DNA from 3 places in the Nonomuraea sp. NPDC049309 genome. Region 1 is predicted to be linked to each of the others. Evidence: riboswitches for the same ligand, from Rfam matches in the RefSeq annotation. Region 1 holds a riboswitch; each other region holds the start of a gene.
The links. Region 1 has a riboswitch for cyclic di-AMP ahead of ACGFIM_RS30215 (glycoside hydrolase family 25 protein). Riboswitches for the same ligand answer to the same signal wherever they lie in the genome.
Positions count from the first base shown of each region.

Region 1 (10,260 bases):
GTGTCGGGGTAGACCAGGCCGGTGCTGGTGTAGACGAAGGGGCGGCCGTCGGGGAGGCCGGACAGGAGCGCGTCGAGCGCGGGCTGCTCGACGTTCTGCATGTCCCGGTCACCGTAGTCGACGGCGGCGTGCACGACGGCGTCGCTGCGGGCGGCGGCCTCGTGGAGGACGCCGGTGTCCGACAGGCTGCCGGCGACGGGGGTGGCGCCCAGCTCGGAGACGCGGTCGCGGGCGCGGTCTGAACGGGCGAGGGCTTCGACGGTGTGACCGGCGGCGATGAGGTGCTCGGTGAGCGCGCCGCCGAAGTAGCCGCTGGCGCCGGTGACGAAGATGCGCATGGTCGTTCGCTTCCCTTCAGGGGTGAGGAGGCATCGCGAGGCCGGAGGCGGGCGTGCGCCCTTCCGGCCTCTGCTTCGACCGTACCAGAAAAACGGATGAGTCATCCGAATCGACGAGCTATCCGTTTTCGCGCATGGAAAAAGGGGCCCGGCCATCAGGCCGGACCCCCAGAGGTTCGGTCAGTCGTCGTCGCGGCGACGGCGCAGCTCGCGGCGGGCCTGGCGGCGCTCGCGGCGGCGCGTCTCGCGACGGTAGAGTGCCCACTCGCGACCCCCGTTGAGCCGGCCCTCCCCGAATAGGAACGTGCCGGTCGCCTGCCAGTAGCAGCCGCTCAGACGCCGGGAGAGCGAGGCGCTCTCCCGGTCGATCCGGCCGGGCAGCGTGCAGGCGCCGTCACGGTGGTCGTGAACGGGCCGGCAGTACACCATCGGCGCGTCGGCCATCTTCACCCACCAGGGCCGGGTCTTGTCGGTCTTGCTCATACGGTCACCTTTCGGCTCCGTGACGCCCCGGGATGGGGCCGTCAACAGACCGGGTGCACCGTGATCACCTCCTCGACCTGGCGGAGACCTGCTCGATCCACGCTAGCGAGGATCCCGGGCCGCGCGCGCAGGATGTTATACAAGGAGCGAACCTGTCATACGAGTTGTGGGGAGCCGGGTCGCGGTGGTCGCCGAGGGCTACGACGTGGTGCTGGTCGGCGGTGGCGCCATGAGCGCCACGCTCGGCGTGCTGCTGCGCCGCGTGCCGCACTACTCGTTCGCGCGGGGCGCGGCCGGGGTCGAGCGCCTGCGCCTGCGCCACGCGGCACTGCGCGGGCACCCGCTCTTCGAGGGCCTTGAGCTGGTACGCGACCGCGACGCCATGGCGGAGCTGCTGCCGCTGATGTTCGAAGGCCGCCCCGCGGACGAGGAGGTGGCGCTGTGCCGCTCGCGCGGCGGCACCGACGTCGACTACGGCGTGCTGACCAGGCGGCTGTTCGCCGCGCTCGAACGCGACGGCGTCGAGGTGCGGACCGGGCACGAGGTGCGCTCGCTGTCTCGTGACCGCAGGTCGTGGCGGCTGCGGGTGCGCGACCTGGCGGGCCGGCGCGACTACGGGGTGCACGGGTCGTTCGTGTTCCTCGGGGCGGGCGGCGGCACGCTGCCGCTGCTGCAAAGCGCGGGGGTGGCCGAGACGCGGGCGTACGGCGGATTCCCGATCAGCGGGCGGTTCCTGCGTACGGACCGGCCCGAGCTGGTGGCCGCCCACCACGCCAAGGTCTACAGCCACGCCGAGCCGGGCGCGCCGTCCCTCTCGGTGCCGCATCTCGACACGCGGGTCGTGGGCGGGCGCACGTACCTGATGTTCGGCCCGTTCGCCGCGTTCTCGCCCCGCTTCCTCAAGCGCGGCCGGCTCACCGACCTGCCGGGCTCCATCACCCCCGGCAACCTGCCCACGCTGCTCGGCGCCGCCCGCGCCGAGCGCGCCATGCTGCGCTACCTCGTGGGGCAGCTCGCGCAGACCGGCCGCGACCGGCTGCGGGCGCTGCGCAGGTTCGTCCCGCGGGCGCGGGCGGGCGACTGGGAGCCGATCACCGCGGGCCAGCGGGTGCAGGTGGTCAAGCCGGTGAACGGGCGCGGATCCATCGCCGGTTTCGGCACCGAGGTGGTGACGTCGGCGTACGGCGGGCTCGCCGCGCTGCTGGGCGCGTCCCCGGGCGCCTCGGCGTCCGTGGCGATCATGCTGGACGTGATCGAACGCGCCTTCCCCGGACGGCTGCCCGGCTGGCGGCCGGCGTTGCGGGAGCTCGTTCCGGCGTACGGGACCGCGCCGTCCGAGCGGCCCGAGCCGGCGCGGGAGACGGCCAGGACGCTGGGCCTGGAGTGAGCAGGCCGGAAAACTTTACTTTGACCGGAAACCGCTCTGACATAAGGCTTACGGAGGAGTAACCCGCGTAGTGCGAAGGCAATCCCTTTAGGGTACTTGCCGACCCTTTTGCGAATTATGTACTTTTGCGGGTCGAGGCACGTCTGCGGCGTGCCTCGCACCTTTGACCGGACCGTACGCCTTCAGCCGGCGTGCGGCCGCCGAATCCGCCTCATGCGGAACCGGGGACCCACCTTTCCGGGGTGAATCGGACGCCTGGCCAGGCCCGCGTCCGTAGGGCACTTCCAGTCCCGAACCCGTCAGCTAACCCGGTAGGCGGCATGGAAGCAAGGAGTCAACACCCGCATGCCCAAGCTTGCCGACAACCGCAAGCGCCTCGGACTGGCGCTCGGCGGAGCCGTGCTCGCCGTCACCGCCGTCACCGGCACCGCCCACGCCTCCGTCGCCGACCACGGCGCCCCGCACGAGGCCGCGCAGCACACCTCCCAGCAGCAGGCCCGCTCCCTGACCTACGGCCTCGACCTCTCCCACTACGAGGCGCTGTACGACTGGAGCTCCAGCTCCGCGCAGTTCGGCATCATCAAGGCCACGGAGGGCACCGACTTCGTCGACTCGTCCTTCGCCAGGCACTGGCGCGAACTCGGCAACAAGGGCATCGTGCGCGGCGCGTACCACTTCGGCCACCCCGCCAACGACCCCATCGCCGACGCCAACCACTTCCTCACCACCGTGAACGCCCAGCCCGCCAAGCCCGGCGACCTGCTGGTCCTGGACCTGGAGACCACCGACGGCAAGTCCGTCGCGGAGGTCAACGCCTGGGCCAAGGCGTGGCTGTCGTACGTGGAGCAGCAGACCGGCGTCAAGCCGCTCTTCTACAGCGGCTGGAACTTCGCCAACACCTACGGCCACGGCCTGTCGCAGTACCCGCTGTGGGTCGCCCACTACAGCCGGGCCAAGGGCGCGGTCACCCCGCCGGCCGACTGGAAGACCTGGACGATCCACCAGTACACCGACACGCCGGTCGACCAGAACGTCTCCGCGCTGACGCCCGACCAGCTCCGCGCCCTCGGCCGCCGGTCCGCCTGACGCGGAGCCCCCGGCCGGCCGTTGAACGCCCGGCGCGCAGCCCTTCGGCCGGCCGCAGTCCGCCTGACGCGGAACCCCGGCCGGCCCGTTGAACGCTCCGCGCGCGACCCCTCATCCGGCCGTTTCAGGCCTCGGGGCTCGCCGGGGCCGCACATGAAGCCGCGTGCCGGTCCTGTCGCATGACAGCACCGACCGTCACGCGGCTTTCGCATGCGAACAAGCCCTCACGTCGCCTCGGCACGCGGTGCCGTCACGTAGCGGCCGCGGCGGCCACCCAGTCCCCGTACCGGATCTTGCCGAGCCGTGCCTCACCCAGCGGAACGAGCGAGTGCTCGGCGAGCGCGGCACCGAAGTACCGAGCGCCGGGATCGGTGACCACCTCACGAGGGTCGCCCAGAGCGGCAAGCGCCTCGCGGACGAACACGTCCATCCTGACCCGCTCCGGCCCGGCGATCTCCATCCGGCCGTTGAGTGGCGGGCCCTCCACGACCTCGCGCAGCACCGCCGCCACGTCGTCCCCGGCGATCGGCTGGAACAGCACCGGCGCGATCCGCACCACTCCCCCATCGGCGGCCTCGTCGGCGATCCCCTTCACGAACTCGAAGAACTGCGTCGCGTGCACCAGCGAGAACGGGACGCCCGACTTCTCGATCAGCCGCTCCTGGGCGGCCTTGGCCCGGAAATAGCCGTTGTCCGGCGAGCGTTCGGTACCGACGATGGACAGCGCGACGTGGTGCCCGACCCCGGCCTCCGACTCGGCGGCGAGCAGGTTGCCCGTGGAGGTTTCGAAGAAGCCGAGCACGGCGGCCGGTTCGAACGACGGCGCGTTCGACACGTCGACCACCGCCTCCGCCCCTTCCAGCGCCTCGGCCAGCCCCTCACCGGTGAGCGTGTTCACCCCGGTGCGCGGCGAGGCCGCCACCGCCTCATGGCCGTCCCGCGACAGCCTCTCCACCAGCTTCGATCCGATCAGGCCGGTCCCGCCGACCACCACGACCCTCATGACGCGCCTCCCCGGAACGGTCCACGCCACCCTCCCCTCCGTATCCCCCGCTAAGCTCTCACCCCGGCAAAGTCCCTGCGCGCTCATGCGGCAGACGACATGACGGCACGAACAACGAAGGAACGAACGCATGACCAGTGATCTCGACGGTCAGGCGGCGATCGTCACCGGCGCAGGCTCCGGCATCGGCCGGGCGACCGCGATCGCCCTGGCCGAGGCGGGCGCGCACGTGCTCGCCGTCGGCCGCCGCCCCGGCCCCCTGGAGGAGACCGCCGCCCGGCATCCCCGCATCGCCGTCCTGCCCGCCGACATCACCGCCGCCGGCGCGCCGCAGGCCGTGGTGGATGCGTCGATCGACCGCTGGGGCCGCCTCGACGTGCTGGTCAACAACGCCGGAGGCACGGCGCTCATGCCGCTGGCCGACACCGACGCGGACCGCGTCACCGCCCTGCTCGCGCTGAACGTCACCGCGCCCAGCCTGCTCGCCTCCGCCGCGCTGCCGCACCTGCGCGACACCCGGGGCACGATCGTCAACGTCTCCAGCACGTACGGCCACCGCCCCCTGCCGGGCGCCGCCCACTACGCCGCCTCGAAAGCCGCCATCGAGCAGCTCACCCGCAGCTGGGCCCTGGAGCTGGCCGCCGACGGCATCCGCGTGAACGCCGTCGCCCCCGGCCCCACGGAGAGCGAGGCGCTGAGCGCCGCCGGCCTGCCCGCCGAGGTCGTCGAGCAGATCAAGAAGGACGAGGCCGAACGCATCCCCCTCGGCCGCCGCGGCACCCCCGAAGAGGTGGCCGCCTGGATCGTCCACCTCGCCACCCCGCACGCCACCTGGATCACCGGCCAGATCATCGCGGTGGACGGCGGCCTCGCCCTCACCTGAGTCCTGCGATGCCCGGCCGCTGCTTCCCGGCCAGGGGCGGCCACAGAACCCGGCCATGACATCAAGCAGCCGGCCCCTTCTTGGAGCCGGCTGCATAAACGGACAAAGTGGCCTAGATTGCTGCGAGCGGGCGTCAGGCGCCGCCGCGCTTCACCCTCTCGATGAACTGGCGATACACAGAGGCCGTGAGCACGAGGGGCTGCTGACCAGGGTTCTTGCTGTCGCGGATGGCGACCATATCATCATCCAGCAGACGAACTTCAACGCAATTACCGTTGTGCCCGCAGAAGCTGGAACGCGTCCACTCATTTAGCATGCGGGCGATATTATACTGGCGCCCCTTGCGACTCACCCGACACACCCGATCCTCGCCATCTCATGACTCACTCGATCCTCGCCATCTGATCACGAATAAGGCCTCGGGTCGCCTCCTCGTCAAGAGCACAACTGAGAAAATAATCGAACATTTTCTCGAAATAGCGCGACCGCTGCTCGTCCAAGAGAAACTGATCGGTGACGTTTCGGTCGATGTACACCACACTCTGCTCGAGAGGATTGCTCCGGTCCAAGTTGAGCAGCGTGAAGGATTCCTCCAGCACCTCCCGGGGGCGGTCAAGCGGCACGACCTGAAGCGTCATGTTCGGCAGCAGGGAGAGGTCCAGCAGATGCCGTAGCTGCTCGGCCATCACATCGGGCCCACCCACTGTCCGCATTAGTACTGCTTCGTCCAGGATTATCCAGATTTGTGCGGATTCAGGGGGTAGAAAGCGCTTCTGACGGCCCATCCGAATGGCCAAGCGATCCTCGATCTCGCTGAGCGTCAGCGTGTTGTCGATCGTCCGCCAGCTCTGGATCAGATGCCGTGCATACGCCTCCGTCTGGAGAACGCCCGGCACCACGCCCACCTCCCACTGCCGGATCCAGTCGGCGACCCTCTCGACGTCGAGGAAGGACAGGTACTCCTGGGTCGGTGCCGGATAGGCGCGCCACGACTGCGGGGTCTGGGTTTTGCCGGCCAGCGCGAGGAGGCGTTCGCGCTGGCTGTCGGTCGCCTCGTACACCTCGAGAAGCCGCTCGATGTCCTTTTGCGAGACGCTGATCCGGGCGTTCTCGATTCTCGACACCTTCGACGGCGACCAGCCGAGGCGCTCTTTGATGTCGTCGCCGGTGAGACACTTGCGCTCACGCAAATGTCGCAGCTCCCGCGCCAGAATGCGACGCTGCACAGTGGGCGGAGTAGTGCGATTGGCCATGTATGTCCTAAAAGTGGCTAATTCCCGGATTGCGCCTTGATCACTCCAGCCATTGAGCCACAGAAGTAAGACTGCGTGCAAGATTGCATGCAGACTTACTGCACTCCACCATAGTAAGCGGGAGGGGTGCAATGACAAACGAATTGGCCGACGACGGGGAACTGCTTCACAGGCCCGCACGTCGGCAGCTCGGCATCCCTGGTTCCGCTAGGCAGAGGGGAGCCCTGCATGGCCCTGGTTCTCACGTACGGGTCAAGGGCGGTATGCAGCATGGCCGGCTTACCGCGTGGGGGCGGCGCCCCACGGGCACCGATGTGGTGACACCGCGGGGCGTCTGGCATGTGGAGTGGCAGGAGCTGCACGTCGGCTACCTGCACGATGTCTACCTCGCCCTCGTCCGCAGGGCCATTCAGCCGAGCGACCACTGGATCGCGGAGTTCCTGCCACGTTCGGCGTCGATTCTCATCGAGGACCGCGAGCTCGTCGACGACTGCGTCCTGGGGCTGGCCTGGGACGAGGAGAGCGGGTGGCGGTTCGGCAGCTTCGTGCAGGGGGACGTGCGCTGTCCGACGCTGCTGAGACGGCAGCGGTACTTCGGCGGTGACGTGCTGCCCGACCCCGCCGAGGTGGGGGACACGGTGCTGGCAATGATGGAGCGGCTGCGGCAGCCGCGCCGCTGGTGGTGGGGTCATCACCGGGAGCAGCCCTGGGGGTGGCGCTACCCGCCGGCGTACCGGTCGTACCGGGACGTGGACGACGGCTTCGACGACCGGCTGCGGGCACATCTGCCGCCGGACGTGCCGTACGCGGGCCAGGCCGGGCAGCCGCCCGCGGGCGCCTGACCGCGAAGGGTCAGCCGGCCGGTACGTCTTCCGCCGACGGAGCGGCGGGCGGCCCCCGGGTGCGGCGGGGGCGGCGCAGCAGCACTACGGCGGCGGCGATCACAGGAGGATCGCCGAGACGGTGGGGCGGAGCCTGCCGCATGCCGTCGAAGAACACGCCCGACTCGGCGGCCAGGGCGGGCCGGCGGCGGCGCCGAGGTCGAGCCCGGCGACCGCGCCGAGCCCGTCCGCGTCGGCGGCGTGCATCCCTGCTGGACGCGCGGGCCGTCGAGCCCCGCGGCGGCGAGATGGCCGTGGATCGCATCGAGGGCGCGGACGGTGAGCAGCGCGTCGCGCGAGGCCGGTCCTAGCGCGCCGCCGACCTGACGGAAGGGCGCCGCCATGCCGGCCGGCCGGGACGGTACGGAGCCCACGGCGGTGCCTGCCAGGCTGCGGAAGGTCGTGCCGGGACCGAGCCCGAGCAAGGCGGCCGCCACGGCACCGACGCCAACGACGTGCCGCCGAGCACGGCGACGCCCAGGGCGGCCATGGTGCGCGGAGTGCCGTAGGGGTGCGCGTTGCCCGATGACGCCGTAGACGAGCGCGGGGATCGTCATGGCGGCGGTGATCTGGCGGGGCCGGTCGAGGCGACGGCCGCTGCCGGGCCGCGCAGTTGCTGCCGAGGCGCGCAGTTCGGGCAGCAGCCGGGCGGCGACGCTTGCCGCGCGAAGCGGGATCGGCGCAGCGTGGTCGATGAGCGCGAGCGTCACGGCAGCAGCGCGGCGGCGCCCGCACGGGTCGATCCCCCTGGTCGGGCTGGACGAGGGGGATCGACGGGGCGCGCAGCGCGACCAGCGCGGCCCCGGCGCACCAGGCGGGCCCGCCTGGTAGGCCATGTTGCGCCCGGGCGCATCGGGGGCGATCCCCGCGGTGCGGCTCAGCGCGGCCACCGGCAGCACACACGCGTCCTGCATCCACGACGGCTGCGGGGTGGAGGCGTGCAGGGCCCGCTGGATCGCGGGCAGGCTGACGGCGGCGGTGACGACGGGGAGATGGGCGGCGAAGACGCCGGCGCGGGCCGACGCGATAGCGGCGCGGGCCGACGCGATAGCGGCGCGGGCCGACGCGATAGCGGCGCGGGCCGACGCGATAGCGGCGCGGGCCGACGCGATAGCGGCGCGGGGCGGTGTGTGCGGGCCGGGCCAGTTCATGCGGGTGCGGGATCCGGCATCGGTCCCCGGCAGGTGCGAGGAATCGGGCATCGCTCCCTGGCGGGACGGGGAGTCCGGCACGGACGCGGGGCGCAGAAGCGTCGCAGGGCCGCTGTAACCCCTGTGAGCTGCGGAAACTCCTGTGACGGGCAACGTACGAGCGGGACAGGGACCCCGAGTCTGCTCATATGAGCAAATTTCGGCTCAAGTGTTGCAACGAGGTTAATTCCCGACTTACGGTGCGTTACCTACATCACATACGGAGGCCCCAATGAGTAGATTTCGGCTGCTCACAATCCCCTCACTCCTCCTGATCACCGCTCTGACCGCCTGTTCGGTGTCCACGTCGCCGGGCGGTTCCACGGACGCGGCCGGCGGGAACTCCGACGGCCCCGTCGCCATCGGCTTCAGCCAGGCGACCCAGCAGTCGCCGTTCTACGTCCAGCTCCGCGAGGGCGCGGAGGCCGCCGCCAAGCAGGCGGGCGCCTCGCTGTACTTCGCCGACGCGGGCGGCGACGTCACCAAGCAGAACAACGACATCCAGGACCTGATCACCCGCCAGGTGGACGTCCTGCTCGTCAACCCGGTCGATCCCCAGGGCGTGCAGCCGGGCATCGCCGCGGCCAAGGCGGCAGGCGTGCCGGTCGTGACGGTGGACCGCCCGGTGCCCGAGGGCGCGGTCGCCCAGGTCGGGCGGGACAACAAGGCGATGGGCGAGCTCGTCGGCAAGCGGCTCAGCGAGGCGCTCGGCGCCAAGGGCGGCAAGGTCATCGAGATCCGCGGCGACGCGGGCGGCGCGGTGGCGCGCGACCGCAGCGCCGGGTTCCACGAGGCCGTGAAGAGCAACCCGAACATCAAGATCATCGAGGGCCCCTACTCGGACTACGTGCGCTCCAAGGCGGTCACCGCGATGCAGGACCTGCTCCAGGTGCACCCCGACGTCGCCGCCGTGTACGCGCACAACGACGACATGGCGCTCGGCGCGCTGCAGGTCCTCAAGGAGAACGGCAAGGACAAGGTCCTGGTCGCGGGCGTTGACGGCCTCATGGAGGCGGTCAAGCAGATCCCGAACGGCCAGTACGTGGCCACCGCGCTCAACGACCCGATCTCCCTCGGGGCCAAGGCCGTCGAGACGGTGCTCAAGGTCAAGAAGGGCGAGCAGGTCGAGGCGAACATCGACGCCGGCACCGCGCTGATCGACAAGGACAACGCGGACCAGTACATCGGCGAGACCGAGTTCGCCCAGGCGACCGCGCAGTAGCCCAGGCAATCACGAAGCAGGAAAGGCACAACGATGGCGGAAACCATGCAGGCGGCGGTGCTCCATGCGCCCGGGGACATCAGGGTCGAGCAGGTGCCCGTGCCCGAGCCGGGGCCTGACGAGGCGCTCGTACGCGTGGCGGCCTGCGGGGTGTGCGGGTCGGACATCGCCCGCATGCTGCAACCGGGAATCGCCTACCATTTCCCGATCATCTGCGGGCACGAGTTCTCCGGCCACGTCGTGCGGCTGGGCGCGAACCTGGCCGCCGAGGGCACCGTCCGCGAGGGCGACCTGGTCACCGTTCCGCCGCTGATCCCGTGCCGCGCCTGCGCCCCGTGCAGCCAGGGCCACTTCAGCCTGTGCAAGCGGTACGGCTACTTCGGCAGCCGCCGCGACGGCGCGTACGCCCAGTACGTGACGGTCCCCGCGGGCAACCTCATGGTGCTGCCCGCGGACCTGGACCCGAGGGCGGCGGCCATGATGGACCCGGCGGCCATCGCGCTGCACGCCCTGTGGCGGACGAACATGCGCGGC
Region 1 is NZ_JBICSH010000005.1:388,652-398,911, forward strand. It holds gene ACGFIM_RS30200 (NAD-dependent epimerase/dehydratase family protein) at 1-338, opposite strand, end outside; gene ACGFIM_RS30205 (hypothetical protein) at 519-821, opposite strand; gene ACGFIM_RS30210 (malate:quinone oxidoreductase) at 988-2,208, shown strand; cyclic di-AMP (ydaO/yuaA leader) riboswitch at 2,397-2,541, shown strand; gene ACGFIM_RS30215 (glycoside hydrolase family 25 protein) at 2,554-3,294, shown strand; gene ACGFIM_RS30220 (SDR family oxidoreductase) at 3,545-4,297, opposite strand; gene ACGFIM_RS30225 (SDR family NAD(P)-dependent oxidoreductase) at 4,428-5,180, shown strand; gene ACGFIM_RS30230 (DUF397 domain-containing protein) at 5,314-5,496, opposite strand; gene ACGFIM_RS30235 (helix-turn-helix domain-containing protein) at 5,564-6,406, opposite strand; gene ACGFIM_RS30240 (DUF6292 family protein) at 6,748-7,275, shown strand; gene ACGFIM_RS30245 (hypothetical protein) at 8,149-8,583, shown strand; gene ACGFIM_RS30250 (substrate-binding domain-containing protein) at 8,737-9,726, shown strand; gene ACGFIM_RS30255 (galactitol-1-phosphate 5-dehydrogenase) at 9,760-10,260, shown strand, end outside.

Region 2 (10,260 bases), on a different contig from region 1:
TTCACACAGCTCAGGGAGCGGATCGGCGGCGTCACGCCCAAGGTGCTGACCCAGACGTTGCGGGCGATGGAGCAGGACGGGCTGCTGACCCGCCAGGTGTTCGCGGAGGTGCCGCCGCGCGTGGAGTACACGCTGACCGACCTGGGGCGCTCGCTCCATGGGCCGATCTCGGTGGTGGCGGATTGGGCGGAGCGCAACGTCAACGAGATCATGCGCTGCCGCGAGAAGTACGCGTCGCGCACCGGCACGTGATCCCGGCCGGAGCGTGCCGGTTGCGGGCAAGCCGGTCGAGTGCACGCCGCATGACGTGCACGCCGCATGACGTGCATGGCGCATGACGTGCATGGCGCATGACAGCGGGTCGCGCACCGGCGGACGCCTCACCGACGGCAGGGGACGGCACCACGCCGATGCGCGCGCCCGATGCGGGCGGCTTTCAAGGGGCGAGCACCGCAGGTTTCAAAGGCGAGCGCCGCGGTTTCAAGAAGCGCCGCGGGCTGGCATGGAGCCGGCCCGCGGGGGCGGGGAGCGGCCGACGGAGCGCGGATAACAGCCACCAGGGCGCAGAGAGCGGCCGACGGGACGCACCCAGCGGACAACGGAGCGCGGACACCACCAGCGGGGCACGGACAGCGGCCGGCGGAGGCGGAGGCGGCCGGCGGAGCTGGGGCGGATGACGGGCGGGATAGTCGATGGGCGGGCGGGGGTGGCCGGCGGTCCGTGGCGCAGGGGTGGGGCCGCCGGCCGGCGCGTCAGGCCGAGGTCAGTTTGGTGATCTCGGAGACGATGTCGGGCCAGAGCGCCTTCGGCAGGTCGTGCCCCATCCCCGGGTACGTCACCAGCCGTGCCCCCGGCACCGCCTCCGCCGTGGCGCGGCCGCCGGCCACGGGGACCAGCGGGTCGGCCTCGCCGTGGATCACCAGCGTGGGGACGCGGACGTTCGCCAGCGCCTCCGTCCGGTCGCCCGACGCCCTGATCGCCGCGAACTGCCGGGCCGTGCCCGCGGGGTCGAAGCAGCGGTCGTAGGCCAGCCCGGCCCGCGTCCTGATGGCCTCCTCGTCCATCTCGTAGCCCGGCGAGCCGATCGTCGACCAGGTCACCACCGACTGGTCGATCACCCCGGCGCGGTCCTTCGGCGGCGGGGTGAGCAGCGCCTTGAGCGCCTCGGGGGTGGGCGGGGCGACGTCGGGTCCGGGTGTGGACATGATCGAGGTCAGCGTGAGCACGCGCTCGGGGTGCCTGATCGCCAGCGTCTGGGCGATCATGCCGCCCATCGAGGCGCCCACGACGTGCGCGGATGGCCAGCCGATGGCGTCCATGAGCGCGGCGGTGTCGTCGGCCATGTCCTCCAGCAGGTACGGCGCGGGCTCCCCCGGCCGGGGCGCGCCCGCGTCGTGGAAGTGCGTGGACAGGCCGACGTCGCGGTTGTCGAACCGTACGACGTGGTGTCCCTGCTCCGCGAGGAGCCGGCAGAGCCCTTCGTCCCACTGGATGAGCTGGGCGCCGAGCCCCATGATCAGGAGGAGCGGCCGCCCTGTGGGTGAGCCGAAGCTGTCGTAGGCGATCTCTATGCCGTTTGCGGCTACACGGGTCGTCACGCCGACCAGAATGTCATTCTGGTCGGCGCCCGTAAAGCGGCATTTGTACGCCGCTACGAGTCCGCGAAACGCGCCCCCTAGGTATACCGGCCACAGACGTTGGTGACAGCGATACGGGATTTGCGACTCGCCGTCGAGGATCTTGAAATGGGTGAGGACCTCCTGGCGTGGTGTGCAACGACCAAGAAACGCACCACACGACAGCACACCGCGCGACTACGGACCACTCGACAGCGCGCCACGTGGCGGCGTGCCGCCATGACGGACCCGCGCATGGAGCGGGACTCGCGCATGGAGCGGGGCCCGCGCATGGAGCGGGGCCCGCGCATGGAGCGGGGCCCGCGCCTGGGGCGGGGAGAGAATCGCCGCGCCGGCACGCGGAGGGGGAAGGGCGCACCGGCGCGGCGATGGCGCACGTCCGCGACGCCGCACGGGGACGGGGACGGCGCGTCAGCGGACGGCGTAGGCGCCGGGTCAGCGGGCGGCGGGCACCGAGCGGCCGCCGGCCTGCTGGGACTGCTCGTCCTGCGCGGGCGGGGGCGCGGGGTTCCTGTCTCGCCTGGACCAGGCGCCGGTCGAGAACGGCACCGGGTAGTTCTTCTTGCCGGGCCCTGGGCCCCACTTGGTGATGACGTACTGGACCTCGATGTGGCCCTGGCCGCCGATGCCGTCGACGTGCAGCGTGTTCGGGTTGAACGTGCCGCCGGTCAGCTCGGCGAACGTCTTGGCGTCGAGGTCGAGCATGATGCCGCGGTTGGAGGGCTCGCCGGGACCGCGGTCACCGACGAAGAACGGCGCCTTCTTGCCCTTGTAGACCACGTATCCCTCGGTCATCAGCGGCCAGCTCGGGCTGGCCGCGAGACCCTTCTGCATGGGCTTGCCGCTGGCCGGCAGCCCGGTGTCACCGGCTCGGCCGGAGGCGTCGTCCCAGAAGTAGGAGGCCGTGGTCGAGCCCTTGAGCAGGATCTTCTCGTCAACGGTGTCGGCGTGGGCCGCCGTGCCGGCGATGGTCATGCCGACCGCGCAGCAGGTGGTCAGCGAGGCGAGGGAACGCAGGCCGAAACAGGCAGACATGAAGCAGCAAACCCTTCACGAGGGGACAGGGGGAGTTACGCCGGCGCTGAGGGGGAAATGGGCACGGCGGAGCAGAGCATCCGCGCGCTACGCGCGACGCAAATAACGAGCCTGGGGAAGGGGGCCGCTCAGCAGGCGGCCGTCAGCACGAAGCGGTCCGGGGGTACGACACGCTGGTGACACATGTGATACGCAATCCTCTCCATCACGCCTACCGGGTTAGCTGACGGGTTCGGGCGGTGGAGTTGCCCTACCGGCCACGGGGGCCGGATTCACCCCAAGGGGAGGGTGGTTCCCCGGTTCCCGAAAGGTTCGGGATTCGGCGCCAGCCGGTCGTCCGTCTTGGGTAAGGACTAGGTCACCGGCTGGTAATGGCGAACACTCTAACGACGGGACTGGACACCCGCAAACGTTTCACCATGAATCGGACAAAAGATCTACCTTAGGCGGGAATGAAAATGCGAAAGGGGCACGGCATGCCGTGCCCCTGGGGATTTCGCTTGATCAGCCGCCGCTCTTACGCCTGAACGATCTCTTGCTGGCGGCCGGACCGTGCGTCCCGTGAATCTTCGATGGATCGAAGCCCCTGCCACCCGCGCCTGAGCCCGCCTGCTGATTGCGCTTGCGTTCGAGCGCCTCGCGGAACTTGCGCTTCATCGCGTCCTCGGGAGTCTCGCTGACTTCCGGCTCCGGTGCATCCGCCATGAGGACCTCCATGGTGTCGGGGATACCGAACAGCTTCGCACGGTGCCGTTCATGACGCGAAACCGGCCTCCACCGAGCCCGCCCGCGCGTCCTCGCGCCCTGCGGGCGGCGATCCCGGACGGGTGAGCCGCCGGTCCGGCAGCGCGGACACCGCCACCAGGGCGATCAGCGCGCCCGCCACCCCGAGCGCCGGCACCACCAGCGCGGCGGCCGAGGCGTGCGCGGCGGCCTCGCCCACCACGGGCACGTTCGCCGCGAACTCCCCCGCGTAGAGCGTGCCGCCCACCGCCAGCGCCACCGAACCGCCGATCTGCCGGAAGAAGGTGAGGTTGGCCGAGGCGGTGCCGAGGTGCCGCGGCTCCACCGACTGCTGCGCGGCCACCGTCAGCCCGGACAGCATCGGCCCCATGCCGAGCCCGAGGGGCAGCATCCACAGCGCGACCGCCAGACCCCCGCTGTTCACGGAGAGGTTGAGGCAGAGCAGCGCGCCCGCGCCCAGCAGGACCGGCGAGATCAGCAGCCACGGCTTGTACCGGCCGGTCCTGGCCATCAGCGCGCCCATGAGCACGCTGCCCGCGACCATGCCCAGCGTCAGCGGATAGATCCGCAGGCCCGAGGCGGTGGCGCTGGCGCCCAGCGCCTGCTGGAAGTAGCGGGGCAGGAAGACCACGCCCGCGTACATGCAGAAGGCCGTCACGAACGAGACGAGATTGACCAGCGTGTACGAGCGGTTCGCGAACAGCTCCACCGGCATGATGGGGCTCGCCACCCGCCGCTCGACCGCCACGAAGACGGCCAGCAGCGCCAGTGCCAGCAGGATCGGCCCGGCCACGGGGGCGTCGGTCCAGGTGTGGCCGTCCAGCCCCTTCTCGGTCAGGCCCAGCAGCAACGCGGTGACGGCCACGGTGAACACCGCGATGCCGGCGTAGTCGGGACGCCCGCCGCCGGTGCCGGGGCGGCGCGGCAGCCGCAGCACGATGATCGCCACCAGCACGATCCCGATCGGCACGTTCACGTAGAAGGCCCAGCGCCAGGTCGCCTGGTCGGTGAACAGCCCGCCGAGGAACGGCCCCGCCAGGTACGTCAGCCCCATCACGCCGCCGATCGCCCCCTGCACGCGGGCGCCGCCCGACGCCGGCGGGAACATCTCCATCACCAGCGCGATCGACAGCGGCATCAGCGCGCCCGCGCCGAGCCCCTGGAGCGCGCGGAAGGCGATGAGCTGCGTCATGTCCTGCGCGGCGCCCGACAGGGCCGACCCGATCAGGAACACCACCATGCCGATCAGCAGCAGCGGCTTCCTGCCGTGCTGGTCCGACAGCCTGCCGTACAGCGGCACGGTGACCGTGGAGGTCAGCAGGTACGCGGTCACCGCCCAGGTGTAGAGCGTGCCGCCGCCCAGCTCGGCCACGATGCGCGGCAGCGCCGTGCCCACGATCGTCTGGTCCAGCATCGCCAGGAACATGCCGCCGAGAACGGCGAACAGGAGGATGCCGTCACCCTTCTTGTCATTGCTCACATGTGAAGAGTGATATGTAAGTCTTTACATGTCAAGCCTTCGATATCCTGAGGGCCATGTCCCTACGGATCGCGCTGCTCGGACTACTCTCGACCGTCGGCCCCGCCAGCGGCTACGACCTGGCCAAGACGTTCGACGGCTCGCTCAACCACGTCTGGCAGGCCGGGCACACGCAGATCTATCCCGAGCTGGTGAAGATGGCCGCCGACGGGCTCGTGACCGTCGAGGCGGAGGGCGCGAGAGGGCGCAAGATCTACGCGATCACCCCCGAAGGCGAGCGCGAGCTGCGCACGTGGATGGAAGAGCACCACCCCGTGCTGCCCGCACGCAGCGAGATCGCGCTCCAGGCGTTCCTCCTCCACGTGATGGAGCGCGATCAAGCGATCGCCGTCGTCGAGCGCATCAGGGCCCGCTACCAGGCACAGCTGGAGAAGCTGGAGGCCCTGCGGCCCGGCCGGTTCGGCCGCCACGCCCACGCTTTCGGCCTCACCCTGGCCCGCGCCGGCCTCCAGTGGGCCGACGACACCCTCGCCGAGCTCAGGGAAGCCTGATCCAGGCCGCGCCGCACCCGGTTCCGCCGGGCCGCGATGACCGCGCCGCGCCCGCCGCTCATCACCGCGTGGGTCGCGCTTCCGCGGGGGCGGCGCCACGGCCCGATACGCCCAGCTAACACCGTTTGGGTAAAAATGCCCGGTTCTCTTCCTGGTGTTGCGTTGGAGCAGCTCAGGAAATACGTCCGGCGATGAGTCTCTTCGGTCGTGATTTGGCGATGGACCTGGGAGCCGCCAGTACGCGCATCTACGCCAAGCGCAGAGGCATCGTGCTGGACGAGCCCTCGGCCGTGATGTGCGACGGCCGCACCGGCAAGGTCATCGGGTACGGCGCGGAAGCCGCCGCCCTCGGGGGCGGCGGCCGGACGTGCTGGCCGGTGCGCGGCGGCCTGCCCGCGGACACCGAGCTGGCCCGGCGGATGATCCGGCACTTCCTGCGCAAGGTGCACTGGCACCCCTACTCCCGTCCGCGCGTCGTCATGGCGCTGCCCGGCGACTCCACGCCGATCGACCGGGCGGCGCTGCGCGACATCGCGTACGAGGCGGACGCGCGGATCGTCCGCCTGGTGCCGCACCCGGTGGCGGCGGCGCTCGGAGCGGGCCTGGAGCTGTCGGACTGCGCCGGGCACATGGTGATCGACATCGGCCGCGACAACGCGCGCATCGCGGTGCTGTCCGGCGAGTCGGTGGTGGCGTCGGGCTCGGTCCCGTACGGAGGGCTGGCGATCAACCGGGCGATCGCCAGGTTCGTCGAGCGGGAGCACGGCCTGCTGCTCGACGACGAGGAGGCCGAGTCGGCCAAGCGCCGGTCCACGGGCATGCATCCCGAGGTCACCGTGCGGGCCAGGGACCCGGAGACCGGGCGCGAGCACGAACTGGTGCTGCCCGTGCAGAAGATCTTCGAGGCCACCGCGCCGTCGTTCGAGTCGATCGCACGCACGGCGGTGGAGACCGTCGAGCGCTGCCCGGCCGAGCTGGCCGCCGACCTCGGGGTGCGCGGCGCGGTCGTGGTGGGCGGCGGTGCGATGCTGCGCGGCCTGGGCCGCTGCCTGCGCGAGGCCCTCTGCATGCCGGTGCGCCGCGCGGAGCGCCCGCTTGAGGCCGTGGCGCTCGGGCTCGGCCGGGTCGTGGACGAGCTGGGCCTGATCGGAAGGCTGCGCGGCCACAGGTGAGCGGCCCGCGCGAAAAGCAGCCGATCAGCGTCCGGCAGCGCCTGAGCAGTTTCGAAGCGGTGCCTGAGCAGTGTCGGAGCAGTACCTGAGCAGTGTCGGAGCAGTGCCTGAGCAGTGTCGGAGCAGTGCCTGAGCAGTGTCGGATCAGCGTCGGAGCAGTGCCTGAACAGTGCCTGAGCAGTACCTGAGCAGTGTCGGATCAGTGTCGGAGCAGTGTCGACAGGGAGGCGAACCCATGACCGTGCGCGGCATCGACCACATCGGGGTCACCGTGCCCGACCTCGAAGCGGCCACCGACTTCTTCGCCCGCGCCTTCGGCGCCGAGGTGCTCTACGACACCCTGCCCCGCGAGCGGGGGCCCAAGGGCGGCTGGGCGGTGGAGCGGCGGCTCGGCGTGCCGCAGGGAACGGCCGAGGTGGCGGTCCGCATGCTGCGCCTGCCGAACGGGCCGGGCATCGAGCTGTTCGAGTTCGCGGGGCCGCGGCAGGGCGGCCCCTTGGTGCCGTGCGACGTGGGCTGGCAGCACGTCGCGGTGTACGTGGACGACCTGGACGAGGCGGTGCGGCTGGTCACCGAGGCCGGCGGGACCGCGCTGACGGAGCCGGTGCCGCTGCCCGGCCCCGAGGCGGGCCCGCACAACCGGTTCGTCTACTGCCGCACGCCGTGGGGCGCGACCGTCGAGCTGGTCACGTACCCGGACGCGCAGGCGTACGAGAAGGAGACCGACCTGCGCCGCTGGCGTCCTTAGCGCTCGTCGACGATCTCTCCCTCCTCACTGGTGGGGTCCTTGACCAGGGCGAACGCGGCCCCGGTCTCGGGCAGGTCATGAGCGCCGGCCACCGCCGCGTCCATGGCGGCTCTGGAGTCCCAGCGCCAGGAGTCGACCCAGGTGCGCTCGTCGGGCCGGATGAGCCTGGTCTCGGCCAGCCCGGGGAAGCGGGCGCGTACGGCGCTGATGAGGTCGGCGCGCCGGGCGAGGATCTGGTCGGCGTCGGCGGGGTCGGCGGTGAAACGCACGATGCGCAGCACGGACATGATGAGAGTCCTTCTCTAGAGTTCACTTCTAGTGAATTAACTAGAGTTAAGCTTTAGCGAGTGAGCGATGTCAAGAGGGTGAGCAAGCGCGCCCTGAAGGCCAAGGAGACCAGGGCACGCATCCTGCGGGCGGCCGGCGAGCTCTTCGTCCAGGAGGGCTACGGCGCCACCAGCCTGCAGGACGTCGCCGCAAAAGCGGGGGTGGCCGTCCAGACCATCTACTTCGTCTTCGGCAACAAGCGCACGCTGCTCAAAGAGCTGGTCGACGTCACGATCGCAGGCGACGACGAGCCGGTGGCGACCATGGACAGGCCCTGGTTCAAGGAGGTGCTCGCCGCCCCGACGGCCGCCGCGCACCTGCGGGCGCTCGTGCACGGATCGTCCGCGGTGCTGGCCAGGGTCGCGCCGATCATGAAGGTGCTCGACACGGCCGTCGCCATGGACCCCGAGGTCGCGGCGCAGTGGGAGCAGGACACCGACCCCCGCCACGTCGTCCACAGCGCCGCCGCGCGGAGCCTGATGGCCAAGCCGGGCGCTCGCTCGGACGTGCCGCCCGAGCAGGCCGCCGACGTGCTGTACGGCCTGCTCAGCCCCGAGCTCTACCTGCTGCTCACAGGGGCGCGCGGCTGGCCGCACGAGCGGTTCGAGGAGTGGGCGTACGACACGCTGGCGGCCCAGCTCCTCGACCGGTGAAACCCCCTCGATCGCCGCGAAGGTCCTCGCTATGGTCGAAGCGTGCGCGCCCGCAGCCACGTCCTGTCCGCGGTGCTCATCTGCGTCGCGGCGATGACGGCCTGCGCGAACGCCTCCGAGCCGCCCGGCTTCGAGGAGGCGGCGCGGCAGCTCGACCACGACGCCGATACGCTGCTCGGCTCCGGCCTGGCCCGCCCGGCGGTGCGGCTGCTCGGCGACGAGACCTGCGTGCCCGGCCAGGTGCGCCACTCCGTACGCGCTGAAGGCGACCTCGCAGGCGGCTCCGACGGGCTGCTCGAACGCCTGGGCGCGCTGGGCTACGACCGCGTCACCGACGACGTCGACCTGCGTGACGACGCCGACGACGTCGCGGTCTTCCGCAATCCGCGCACCCAGGTGACGTTCGAGCTGACGCTGAACCCCCGCGACGGCGGCGACATCCGGGTGATCGGCAAGACCATCTGTTACGCCACCGACTGATCCCCTCCGCGGGCGCACGATCCAGAAAGCGCCCCCTCGGACCTGGCCCGCGCCGCTATGGCGTCGCCAGCGCCTCCGTCGGCGGCAGGCGGGAGGCGGGAGGCGCGGATCGCCGGGTAGAGGCCGGCCGCCGCGCCGATGAGCAGGGTCGCGGCCGGCGCGCCCGCAGTCGCCCACGCGGGCACGACCGGCGGCCAGCCGCTGTGGAGCGCGTACGCCACCGTCACCCCCGTCCCGAGCAGCACGCCGCCGGCCCCGCCCAGCGCCGACAGCAGCAGCGACTCGGCGAGGAACTGGGTGCGGATCTGCCCTCTGGTCGCGCCGAGCGAGCGGCGCAGCCCGATCTCGGCCCGGCGTTCCAGCACGGAGATGACCATCGTGTTGGCGACGCCGACCCCGCCGACGAGCAGCGCAACCGCGCCGACGCCCAGCAGGAGCCCGGCGAACGCCCGGCCGGCCGCCTGCTTGGCGGCCAGCGCGTCGGACGGGCGGGAGACGTCCACCTCGTTGGGCGCCTCCGGGTTGGCGGTGGCGCCGAGCACCTGCCGTACGGCCTCAAGGCGCGACTCGTCCGAGCGGGTGTAGACCGTGGTCGGATGCCCGTCGAAGCCCAGCAGCCGCTCCGCCGCCGGCCAGCCGACGAGCACGCCGCCGTCCAGGTCGGGAGCCAGCGCCACCGGCTCCAGGACCCCGATCACGGCGAACCTGACGCCGCCCACCACGATCAGGGTGTCCGGCCCGGCCGCGCCGATGCCGAGCCGCTTGGCGGCCGTCGCGCCGACGACGGCGGCCGGGTAGCGTTCCGTGGCCGCGTTCAGCCAGGTGCCGCTGCTCAGCGTCGCACCGACGGTGGCGGGCAGATCGAGCCTGGCCGCGTACGTGCTGATGCCGCCGGTCTGCGCCTCGGGGATGTGCTCGGAGCGGTAGACCTTGGCCTCGGTGACCTTCCCGACGGACGAGACCGCCTGGACGGGGCCGATGCGCTCGATCATCGCCTCGGCCTCCAGCGGAAGCTGCGCCTGCTCCCCCATCAGCGTCGTGCCCGAGGTGACGGTGAGCAGGTTCGTGCCCAGCGCGGACAGCTGCCGGTCCAGCTCGGCGCCCGATGACGCCGACAGGCCGACCACGCCGACCATGGCGGCGATGCCGATGGCGATGCCGAGCGCGGACAGGAACGCCCGCAGCGGCCTGGTGCGCAGGCCGACCGCGCCGACCCGCAGCACGTCGCCGGCCCGCATCCGGGCGGGGACGGGGCGGGGCCGCGCCGACGCGGCATTCGACCGCTCGACGATCGCCATCACGCCTCGCCCTCCCCCATGAACGCTCCCGAGGCCACTTTCCGGGCCGCCGGTCGCGCCGTCCCCGAGGCCTGCCCCCAGGCGCCGGAGAGCGCCGGTTCCGCCGAGTCGGAGACGATCTCGCCGTCGCGCATG
Region 2 is NZ_JBICSH010000006.1:371,754-382,013, reverse strand. It holds gene ACGFIM_RS33420 (winged helix-turn-helix transcriptional regulator) at 1-252, shown strand, start outside; gene ACGFIM_RS33415 (alpha/beta fold hydrolase) at 753-1,598, opposite strand; gene ACGFIM_RS33410 (hypothetical protein) at 2,073-2,672, opposite strand; cyclic di-AMP (ydaO/yuaA leader) riboswitch at 2,866-3,007, opposite strand; gene ACGFIM_RS33405 (DUF5302 domain-containing protein) at 3,177-3,389, opposite strand; gene ACGFIM_RS33400 (MDR family MFS transporter) at 3,427-4,896, opposite strand; gene ACGFIM_RS33395 (PadR family transcriptional regulator) at 4,953-5,447, shown strand; gene ACGFIM_RS33390 (rod shape-determining protein) at 5,666-6,619, shown strand; gene ACGFIM_RS33385 (VOC family protein) at 6,855-7,367, shown strand; gene ACGFIM_RS33380 (antibiotic biosynthesis monooxygenase) at 7,364-7,654, opposite strand; gene ACGFIM_RS33375 (TetR/AcrR family transcriptional regulator) at 7,715-8,347, shown strand; gene ACGFIM_RS33370 (hypothetical protein) at 8,390-8,827, shown strand; gene ACGFIM_RS33365 (ABC transporter permease) at 8,812-10,125, opposite strand; gene ACGFIM_RS33360 (ABC transporter ATP-binding protein) at 10,125-10,260, opposite strand, start outside.
Region 2: another riboswitch for cyclic di-AMP. It lies ahead of ACGFIM_RS33410 (hypothetical protein); the one in region 1 lies ahead of ACGFIM_RS30215 (glycoside hydrolase family 25 protein).

Region 3 (10,260 bases), on a different contig from region 1:
GCTCAACAACTATGGCGATACGTAGTGCGGTCCGCCCGTGATGGATGTCTTCTCTAAGCTGGAGTCATTCGGGGATCGGTTCCGACTCGAGCGCGGGCTGACACCGCACAGCGACTGGATCGCCTGTCACCGGCTGCTGGATCCCTCCTCCAAGGAACTGTCGCGGGTTTTAGAAGCAGAGCGTGTGGCCAGTGGCCAGAAGTCGGATCACGCCACGGCGCTGACCGTCATGGCCGTGTACGCAGGCACGGTGACCGCAGCCGCGCTGCTGGCGTGGGCGCTCGAAAGAGTGGTCGTGGACATGCGCCCGCAGAACGTGGCCATTCGGTTGTCCGATCACCACGGCTTCGAAGCGGTCGCCTTACGCGAACCGACTGTCGTCGAGGCTCCCGTCGAGACGCTCGTCTCGTGGGTGCTCGACGAACACCTCCTGCCCCTGGCGAGTGCCATGCGTACACGCACCCGGGCGGGACTGCGCCAGCTGAACGGCGGAGTGGCACACGGATGCGCGGCGGCGTTCTGCATCGCGAGCCGGCGCGGCGGTGACGTCGACCTGTTGGAACGCGCTTACAAGGAGTTCCTTGCGGCGTCCACGGGTGGGCTGGATCGGCTCGGCCGGGTGATCAAATTGCGCCAAGGCGATCGCGAAGGCCTGTTCTACCTGCGCAACACATGCTGCCTCTACTACACCTCGGACGAGGCGGTGAAGTGCTCCAGCTGCTGCCTGGACAGCGTCGATGACCGCGTCACCGCCTACCGCCGCGTTCTGGCGGACGGAGTGATCCCTCACTGAGTCCGGGTGCCGCCGTGTGCTACTGCAGCCGATCGAGCGTCTTCTGCATCTGCTCCACTTCGGCCTGCTGATCCTTCATGATCGTGTCGGCCAACTGCTTGGCCTCCGGGTTCTCTCCTCGCCGCTTCTCTGTGCGAGCCATGGCGATCGCGCCCTTGTGATGCGCGATCATCATCTGCAGGAATTCCTTGTCGAAGGCGGCGCCCTTGGCCGACTCCAGCCTTTGCATGTCCTCTCCGGACATCGCTCCCGGCATCCCGTGCATCATGCCGTCGGTGGGCATCGGCTTGCCCCATGCTTTCAGCCACCCCTGCATGGTTGCCTTCTCTGTCTGGTTACTGGTCTTGATCCGCTCCGCCAGCTCCTTGACCTCGGTGTCGGAGGCCCGTGTCTCGGCCAGATCGGCCATCTCGATCGCCTGCCGATGGTGCTGGCTCATCATCTGCGCGAACATCACGTCCGCATCGTTGAAGTCGCCACTGGGCTGAGGACTCGTCGCGGTAGGGCTGGCGTTGGTCAGCACAGACGCGTACTGGGCCGTCGGCGCGCTACCGCAGGAGACGAGGACTAGCGCTCCCGCCGCCAATGACGTACCGCGAGTGAACGTTGGTTTGAAGGACATGACACCGACCCCCGATCGCAGGAGACGAACCTGCGACTAGACCTAGGCTGACCAGCCCATACGTTCCCCAGAACGGCTCTCACTATCGTCTCGGCCGGACGACAGGTCGGGTCGGCTGCCCGGCGGCCGGGCAGCCGACCTCTCTTCTAAAGCCTTTCGAGAATCTTCTGCATCTGCTCCACCTCAGCCTGCTGAGCGGTCTCGATGGTCTTCGCCAGCTCCTTCGCCTCAGGGTTCGAACCCTGCGACTGCTCGGTGCGCGCCATCTCGATCGCCCCGTTGTGGTGAGCGATCATCATGTCGACGAACTGCCGGTCGAACGCGGCCCCCTTGGCCTCTTCCAGCTTCGTCATGTCCTCTTCGGACATCATTCCGGCCATGTCATGGCCCATCCCGTGGTCCATGCCTTCGGACGGCATCGGCTTGCCCCAGGCGGTGAGCCAGCCCTGCATGGTCTGGATCTCCGGATCCTGCGCGGCCTTGATCTTCGCCGCCAGCTCCTTGATCTCTTTGTCCGATGCCCGGGTCTCCGCCAGCTCGGCCATCTCGACCGCCTGCTGGTGGTGCGGGATCATCATCTGTGCGAACATCACGTCGGCGTCGTTGAAGTCGGCGCTCGGCTGGGCGCTGGCCGTCGTGGCGGCAGGCGCGCTGCTGGACATGGTGGACATGTCGTGTCCAGCCGTGGAGCCGCTGTCCGTGCCGCCGCACGCGCTCACAAGGGTAAGCGCGGCGCCCGACAGGACGACGGCAGCAGCGAATTTCCTGGTCTTCGTGAACATTTGATGGTCTTCTCTGTGATCGAGGTACATGAGCCGGCATCTCGGACGATCAGGAGTCGTCCGCTGATGGGTCGGCCTATGTACGCATCACCGAGAGTTCGACGAGGGCGGGAGCGAAGCGACGCGGTGGCGACCTTGCCACCCCACCCACCCACAGCGCGGAGGCGGCCCTTCCTCCAGGCCGCGGTCGCGACTCGACCCACATCGCCGCGATCAACATGATGAGAAGTGAGGGCAACACGGCCAGGCACACATCGGTCGGGTCAAACCAGAGCGAGGCCCCAGAGACGAGCGAGGATCCGCTGAACACGCCAGCAGACATCAGCTGCTCGGGGAACTCGCTCCGCCGCTCCGGCACCATGCCATCATGTGCCGCCTTTGTAGGTCCCGTCTCGTGCACCGGATCGTACGCGGCCATCCCGGTGATGCCACCATGGTGCGAGGCGAGATGACCGAGCGTGTGCATCCCCCAGACACCAAGGACGAGCATCAGCGGCAACAACCATCGCAGCCGAGGAAGGCGCAATCGTCGGGCTTGTCTGCCCATTGCCCCTCCTCTCAGCTGTCTCTCATGCCCTCACGACCGAGGCGTGAGGATCACTTGTGATCCACGCGACTAAGACCGATAGTACTGCGCTCGCTGCAGGGGACGCGTAAGCCCCGAAAGGGGAATGCCAGAGCTTTGTGCACCCTGTGCTGGATGGCGCGCGGCTCCTCTCCGCCATCGTCAGGACGGGCGCCCGCGGTTGGCAGGAGGCCTACTTCTGGCACAGTGCGACGCCGATCACAAAATCGCCGCCGATGCGGGTGACCCAGCGGTCGTCCACATCCAAATGGTGGCGGACGCATTCAGCCAGAAACTCTCCTGCGGTGAATCGGTCTTCCTTGGGGTGGTCGAGCAGACGCTGATATGAGGGACGCGCCAGAGCGGCTGCGGTGACCTCCTCGAAGAACAGGCGTCCGCCGGGCTTCAGTACGCGAGCGATCTCGGTGAGAGTCGCCCGCCAGTCGGGGATGTGATGAATGATGCCGAAGTCGAACACCGCGTCGTAGCTGGAGTCAGCGGTGCCGAACGTCCCGCGAAGGTCATTGGCATCGCCTTGGGCCAACCGGACGCGGCCGGTGTAGCGGGAAAGCCGGGCGCGCGCACGACGCACCATCGCAGGATCCAAGTCGACGGCATCGACGGAGGCGGCGCCGAACTGGTCAAGAATGAGTTTGGTGCCGTACCCACTACCGCAGCCGATCTCCGCGACATGAGCTCCCGGCGTCCGGCCGCCGAGCTTGATGAGCAGTGGGGTCTCGTAGAAGCGCTGCAGGGCACGCCGAGCTGAGTTGTTCACCAGGAGAGTCTCGATGCGGTTCATCAGCATGGTCGGCTATGCCCTTCCTCCAGCGATCTCGTTGTCCCCCAGCTCACACTGCTAAACCCACGGGTCCAACCGCGTGGCGAGCGAGCCTCTCTCGGAAGGGGAAGGCCGCCAGAAGGAAACAAAGCACCGCGGTGCCGACGATAAGGGCGGGGCCTTGGTGGCCCCGCCCCGGCGATCAGACTTGCACGTCCCGGTACTCCGGGTAGCCGTAGCCGACGACGTCGGACTTGGGCCGAATCCGTTCTTCCACCTTGCCGTTGCCGGTGTTGCCTTCGATGGTGGTGATCGTCCCGTTCCGATTGTCCTGCTTGACCAGGCCCATGTGGTCGATGCTGTTGACGGTCTTGCCGTCCCAGGAGAAGTAGACGACTGCGCCAGGCTTGGGCTTGGTGCCCCAACGCCCGTTGTCCTGGAACCACTTGGCCCAGGTGACGGTGTAGGCGTCCCAGCCGACGGTGAGGCGGGCGCCGGCTTTCTCACCGACCCAGGAGACGAACATGGCGCACCATGGGGCGTTCGCGTAAGCCCGGACGTTTCCACCGTCGCGGGCCACGGTCTCCTGAGCGCGCTGGGAGGACATGTACCACTCGTGGAACGGCGTTCCGCCGCCCGCCGCGTTCTCGGTCACGCCCACCTGAGATTCCGCGATTTGGAGGACTGCGTCGGCCGTCACCTGCCCAGGCCGCTGCTGGGTGGAGGACTGAACGCCTTCGCTGCGGTCGCTCTCGTGGTCGGCGGCGAAGGCCGGCATTCCCGTCAGCAGCGCTCCGGCGGCCACGGTTGCTCCCATGACGAGTCGCAGACTGTTCGCAGGCGTGAGGGCACGAAGAATTACGGTCTTGGTCATGCTGGGGTAAGCTCCTTGCTTCCATGCCGCCTACCGGGTTAGCTGACGGGTTCGGGCGTGGAAGTGCCCTACGGAAAGCCCTGCGGGCGATCCGATTCACCCCAAGGAACATGGGTCCCCGGTTCCGCACTCTTGGCGGATTCGGCGGCCGCGCCTACCTGCGGACATGATGGGGTGCAGGTAGGACACGGTCTCGGCTATCTCGGACGCACACCCCTGTACGGGGCCCTAGCCGTGCGCCTCAGGCCTACTAAGGTAAGTAGTTTGTATGGTGCAGTGCAAGTGCGGTTCGAGCGTTAGCTGCGCAGGTCACCGCAAACCCTTACCAGGCCGGGGTTTTTGCCTCGATTCTTTACCTTCTTCCCAAATGAGCCCATCGGCTGACGAGGGCCCCACCGGCCGCTGTTCTCCCCTGAAGAAACCAATGAGTGCATGCGTGCCCGCCACCCCGCGCTACGTGATACTCCCCCGCTTACCGATCGACAGCAGCGCCGAGAACATGCACGACGCCGTGGTGGAGACCATGACAGCCTGCCCTCCCATCTCCGGCGCTCCCTCACCTGGAGCCTGGGTGCCGTCAAGGAAGCTCTCCATCCGCGAGGCATCAGAGCATGTTTGTGACCGTAGGACTTATTGATCTTGTTCGGGCACTACGTCCACAGGCGGCACATCCCATGGACGTGCACCTCAACCCAGCTCATGGTCGAGAGGAAGCCGACAACGGACTCGCCGATCAAGGGCGCGGCGTCGAAGACGCCGCTGCCGTGGGCGACGCCCGGGAATCTCGACTTGGGACACTCCCGGCCGCTCCTGGGCGGCTTCCTTGACCCGGCTCAGCCGAAACTGAATGTCGTGCCCAAAAGGCACGAACTGAACCGCCGCCGGCTTTGCCAAAGAGACTTTACTAATTAACGTAGTATTTATCCGCAAGAAGGGTGACACGCAAGCGTGGCATTATGGATGCTTGCGCAGGTAACAGACCCCGTCACAAGCCTCTCCACGATCCAGGAGGACTACGATCTCAGGTAACATCAAGGAAGTCATGGCTAGGAGGGCGGGCGCGTGGCGCGTGCTTTGGGCGACCTGGAATCCGCGATCATGGATCGCTTGTGGTCCTACCGTCGGCCCACGTCAGTCCGGGACGTGCTGGAGGATCTCCGCCGTGACCGGGAGATCGCTTACACGACCGTGATGACCGTCATGGACAAGCTGTTCAAGAAGGGCCTGCTGAAGCGGCATCCGCAGGGCAAGGCCTACATATACGAGCCCGTCATCACCAAAGAGGCCTACACAGCCCAGCAGATGCGTGAGACGTTGGCCCGGAGCGGCAACCAGGCCGCTACGTTGGTGCACTTTCTCGAGCGACTCAATCCCGAAGAGTCGAAGGCGTTGGAGACAGCGCTCCAGGTGTTCTCGCCGCGAACCCCTCGCTCATGATCGCTGCCATCCTCACGGTGTATGCGGCAGTGTCGACGACGCTGCTGCCCCAGCTCTTGATCCGTGCGTCGTGGTCGGATCGTGCACCCCAGCTCGCGATCTGTCTGTGGTTGGCCGCCTGCGGATCCGCAATCGCGTCCTCGATTCTGGCGGCCGTGGCCACCGCAGTGCCTGCCGACACAATCGGGCATGGGCTGGCCAGCGTCATCGAGGCCTGTTTCGCCATGCTCCACAGCGGATTCGATCCTGCGACGATGTCCCTCGGAGGCTGGCTTGCCCTCGCCGCGGGGGGTCTCATCGTGGCCTGGGCAGCTTCCGGCGTGGGGGCTGTGCTGTTGGCCGCGTCCCGAGAACGTAGACGGCACGCCGAGATGCTGCGCCTCCTGGGCCGCCGCGACAGTGAACTGGACGCGATCGTGCTCGAGTACGACGAACCGCTGGTCTACTGCCTGCCCGGCCGCCAAGGCGAGACGGTGATCACGACGGCCGCGCTGAGGTCTCTGACCCCTGAATACGTGGCCGCCGTCCTCGCCCACGAGCGGGCTCACCTGCGTGGAAGGCACCACCTCGTCTTGGCCTTGGCCGAGGGCCTGAAGCGTGCCTTCCCTGTCCTACCGCTGTTCGTCAAGGCCAATACCGAGGTAGCCCGCCTGGTCGAACTGCGCGCGGACGATGTGGCGGCCCGTCATCACCCGCGCCTGCACATCGCCGCCGCTCTGGTGAGCCTTGCCACTGGTCGAACACCCGCTTTCACGCTCGGCGCCGGTGGGGATACGGCACTGGCCCGGATCCGCCGGATGCTCCATCCGGCCGTCCCCTTGTGCCAGCGCGAAAAACTCGCCGGCATGATCGCCGTTGGAGTGCTGCTGGCCGGCCCCGCGGCCGTTGCCCTCATTCCCGGAGTGACCGCCCTCGTGGCACACCACTGCCACAATCTCTTCCTCCTCTGACGGAGGGGCTGGCCCGCGCCACAATCCTTGTCCCCGTAAGTCCGGCTCTCAGCACCACGAGATACGGACGCCCGCGCGCCGACACTACGAATGCGCTGTTTCAAGGTGGCACGGATTCTGTCGGGGCGATGTGCTTCACGCATGTCACCGCATATCCCACGGGACTTCGAGCCGTACCCAGTACCTGGGACATGAGCAAGTCCTTCAGCGCTACCTGGCTGACAGTCGGCGAGAACACGTCCCTGCCGTCAACACGCTCCCGGTCCAGCAGCCCTGCGCGATGAAGGGTGTCGAGCGCCTGGTTGAGGACGGCACGGGTAGCGGAACTGTCGCGGCGCACAGTCTCCAGCAGCTCCTGGGCATCGGCCGGGCGGCCCCACTCCCACAGACGATTGAGGACCGCCTCTTCCACGCCACTGAATCGACTCACGAGACCGTCCTCTCCATGAAACAGTGCGCCGTTATGTGATCCAGTCCTTGTGTGGGAGATGCTCATCGCACTGGCTCTAGAGCAGACGGCAGGGAGGCCAGGATCGGCCACGCCCGATCGACCAGCAAGGGGTCCACGGGCAGCACGTGCCTGGCCCACCATCGAGCGACTTCGGGCGTCGGCGACGGCTCGGTCAGACCGGGCGCGTAGTCGTCGAACGGCGGGTCGTAGATGTGTCCGGTGATGATCCCCAGACGGCGTAGCCTCTCGGCAGCACCGTCACGGTCCCGGACCAGGAGGGGCACGCGGAACAGCGGCTGATCGAGATGATCGTGCACGACCGGTGCCGCAGTCTTGAGTTCGGCCAGGCGGCGCACACCGCGCAGACGCTGCTTCCGCTGGGTCTCGGCCACCCTCAACCGCCGTAAGGCGTACCGTTCGGAGAGGCCGCCCTGTCTCATGCGGTAGTTGTGGTTGTCGGCGCGGATCCAGGGGTCCAGGACCACCATCCCCGAATACGGCACCCCGGCCAGGCGAGAGGCGAGCACATTACGGCGCAGCGGGATTCTGAATCCATCGCGCCGCTCGTTCAGCCCCAGGGCTTCGGCCAGCCACCACGCCGGCCGGGCGAGCCCGGTCCCGGCCACGGCATTGCGTGCCACCGCCTTCAGCAGGCCGGCGAGTTCGGCGGCCGCGTATCGTCGACCGAGCCACCGCTCGCGCAGTTCCTCCAGGAAAGCGCGGTCATCCGGTGAGGTCACGGCGATCACTCCTCCCTGAGCCGCCCCCGCGTGCTTGGACAGGCTGAACACCCCTGCCGTGCCGTACGCGCCCACCGGCACCCCGCCGACGGTGGTCTGCAGTGCATGGGCTGCGTCCTCTATGAGCGGGATTCCGCGCTCTGCACAGAGGTCGGCCAGCGCGACGACATCATCCGGCAGGCCGAACAAGTTGGTGGTCATCACCCCGTCGAAGCGGAGATCCGTCACCGCCGCAGCGTCGATGTTGCCGCTGCGCGTGGATACTGGCGCGATGACCGGCCGCAAACCCGCGGCCAGGACCAGGAACAGGATCTCGTCAGCCGATATCGGCGACATCAACAGCCGCTGGCCGGGCTTCATCCAGCGGCGCAGGGCGATGAAAAGGCCGAATCTGTTCGAGGGTACATACAGGCATTCCCGCCCGAGCCGGGACCTCAGCTCTGCCTCCAGACGCGCGAACACCGATCACCTCGAGGTCTCTGTAACCGATGCGGATCGGTCGTCGTGGGCGGTGCGGAGCATCGAGGTGCGCACTCTGCCGTAGGTTTTGAGGAGCCGATCGGCGGGTTCGCGCAGTCTGGGTTGAGCGAGCACGGTGTTGCGTGCGGCGCGAACGGGCGTGCGAACGAGCCAGTGCAGCCCGGCTGCCGGCGTGCGCCGGGCCAGACGCCCCTCGGCGACCTCGAACTCCCCCGTCTTCAGCTTGTCCTTGTACTCCTTGTCGCCGCGGCCCATGTCGACCACTTGGATCCCCTGCTTGGGCGCCTCGCGCGCCATCGACAGATGGTGAATGAGCCCGGGCGAGTAACGGGCGAATTCCGGATCGTAGGAAGGAAACCACCCAGCCAGTACCGTGTCACTGCGCAGGCCGAAATGCCCGGCGACCGGCCGGTCCCCGGCGTAGATCATGTCCAGCACCCCTGCGAAGGCAGGTCTGTCCACGTGTAGGAGGTCCTCCACCAGCTGGACGATCCACGGCCACGCGAACCTGTCCGTCCGCCCGGTCCGGCGGTACTGCTCACTCTTCCAACCCATCAAAGTGCGCAGCGCGGCCCGGTCGGTGACGCCGTACCTGTGGCGCAGTTCGCCGACGTCCCGGCCCAGCTTGCGCTCCTTGTACATCGTTGACTTGTAGGTCTTGCCGGACTGGAGCTTGATCACATTCACGTAGGCCTCGTATCCGCCGCGCAAGTCCATGAACGGGGACGGGTGGCGACTGGCCTGGTGCGCGGGAAACTGATCGCCGATCAGGTGGTCGAACTCCCACACACTCAGCCCACACTTTTTGAGAAGCCACGACGAATCGAGTTCCAGGCCCGGAGACAAGATCGCACCCTGAGCGTCGGTGAGCCCGGCGCCCACCGGCTTGCCGATGCCGAGCGCGTGTCGTTCGAAGGGAAAGAACCCAACGACATCTCCGGCTTCCTCGATGATCGCGACCCGCACGTCACGCCGGAGCCGCCCGACCGCGAGAGTGAACTCCGGGCACAGGAACGGGTTGATCAGCTCGCGTCCGGAACGCAGCAGAGCACGCCACCTGCGCAGCTCAGAAGGCCCCAGATTGCCTGGATGAACAACAGTGATCTTCATGAGCGGCTTGGGATCCTCCCACCAACAGAGCCATGTCTACTATCTTCCATAGTTGATTTTCTATCACGATGCGACGTTGGCCGCCCATGAACCCGAGGGACCACCGCTACGACATTTCCCGAAGTTGCCGGCTCCCCGCTACATCAGCGCCCAGCCAGGGACATCCTCGCCCGCTAGCCAATCCTGGGATCACCTATTGGAGGCATGCCTCGGTCCACCGTCGAGCGAGACATGGGAAGCTCGCTTACTATATGGACTAGTAGACTTCCACGCGACAGCTCGCAGATGGCAGGCTCTACGTCTATGGCCACCGGCCACGGGAAGTGAGAACGACGGCCAGACCTGGACAGCCGACGGCAAGGAGGATGCCATCGACCTGGCTGCGAACGCCGCCGAGCGGGACCGCCTCTACGCCACCATCCCGGGCGGCCCCCAGGCCAGTATGAACGGCGGTACGAGCTTCGCCATCGTCAGAGATGCGCCGCTGCTCACCCGCGTCGAGGCCCTCACCATCGTTTTCCGTCCGGCTGTGTCGTGAGCGCGAAGCGGCCTGATCGTCGTCTCCGGTCTCGTGGTGCCGTGGGAGTCGTGCGCTCGCGGCGCATGCTCATCCCGGCGGCTGTCGCTCTCGTCGCGCTGCTGGCCTATGCCGTGCCCGCCATCGTGCTGGCCGGG
Region 3 is NZ_JBICSH010000002.1:561,395-571,654, forward strand. It holds gene ACGFIM_RS16560 ((2Fe-2S)-binding protein) at 41-793, shown strand; gene ACGFIM_RS16565 (DUF305 domain-containing protein) at 813-1,316, opposite strand; gene ACGFIM_RS16570 (DUF305 domain-containing protein) at 1,562-2,197, opposite strand; gene ACGFIM_RS16575 (hypothetical protein) at 2,274-2,744, opposite strand; gene ACGFIM_RS16580 (class I SAM-dependent methyltransferase) at 2,956-3,570, opposite strand; gene ACGFIM_RS16585 (CHAP domain-containing protein) at 3,746-4,417, opposite strand; cyclic di-AMP (ydaO/yuaA leader) riboswitch at 4,430-4,574, opposite strand; gene ACGFIM_RS16590 (BlaI/MecI/CopY family transcriptional regulator) at 5,480-5,854, shown strand; gene ACGFIM_RS16595 (M56 family metallopeptidase) at 5,851-6,804, shown strand; gene ACGFIM_RS16600 (BlaI/MecI/CopY family transcriptional regulator) at 6,905-7,234, opposite strand; gene ACGFIM_RS16605 (DegT/DnrJ/EryC1/StrS family aminotransferase) at 7,297-8,457, opposite strand; gene ACGFIM_RS16610 (GNAT family N-acetyltransferase) at 8,461-9,585, opposite strand; gene ACGFIM_RS16615 (VanW family protein) at 10,165-10,260, shown strand, end outside.
Region 3: another riboswitch for cyclic di-AMP. It lies ahead of ACGFIM_RS16585 (CHAP domain-containing protein); the one in region 1 lies ahead of ACGFIM_RS30215 (glycoside hydrolase family 25 protein).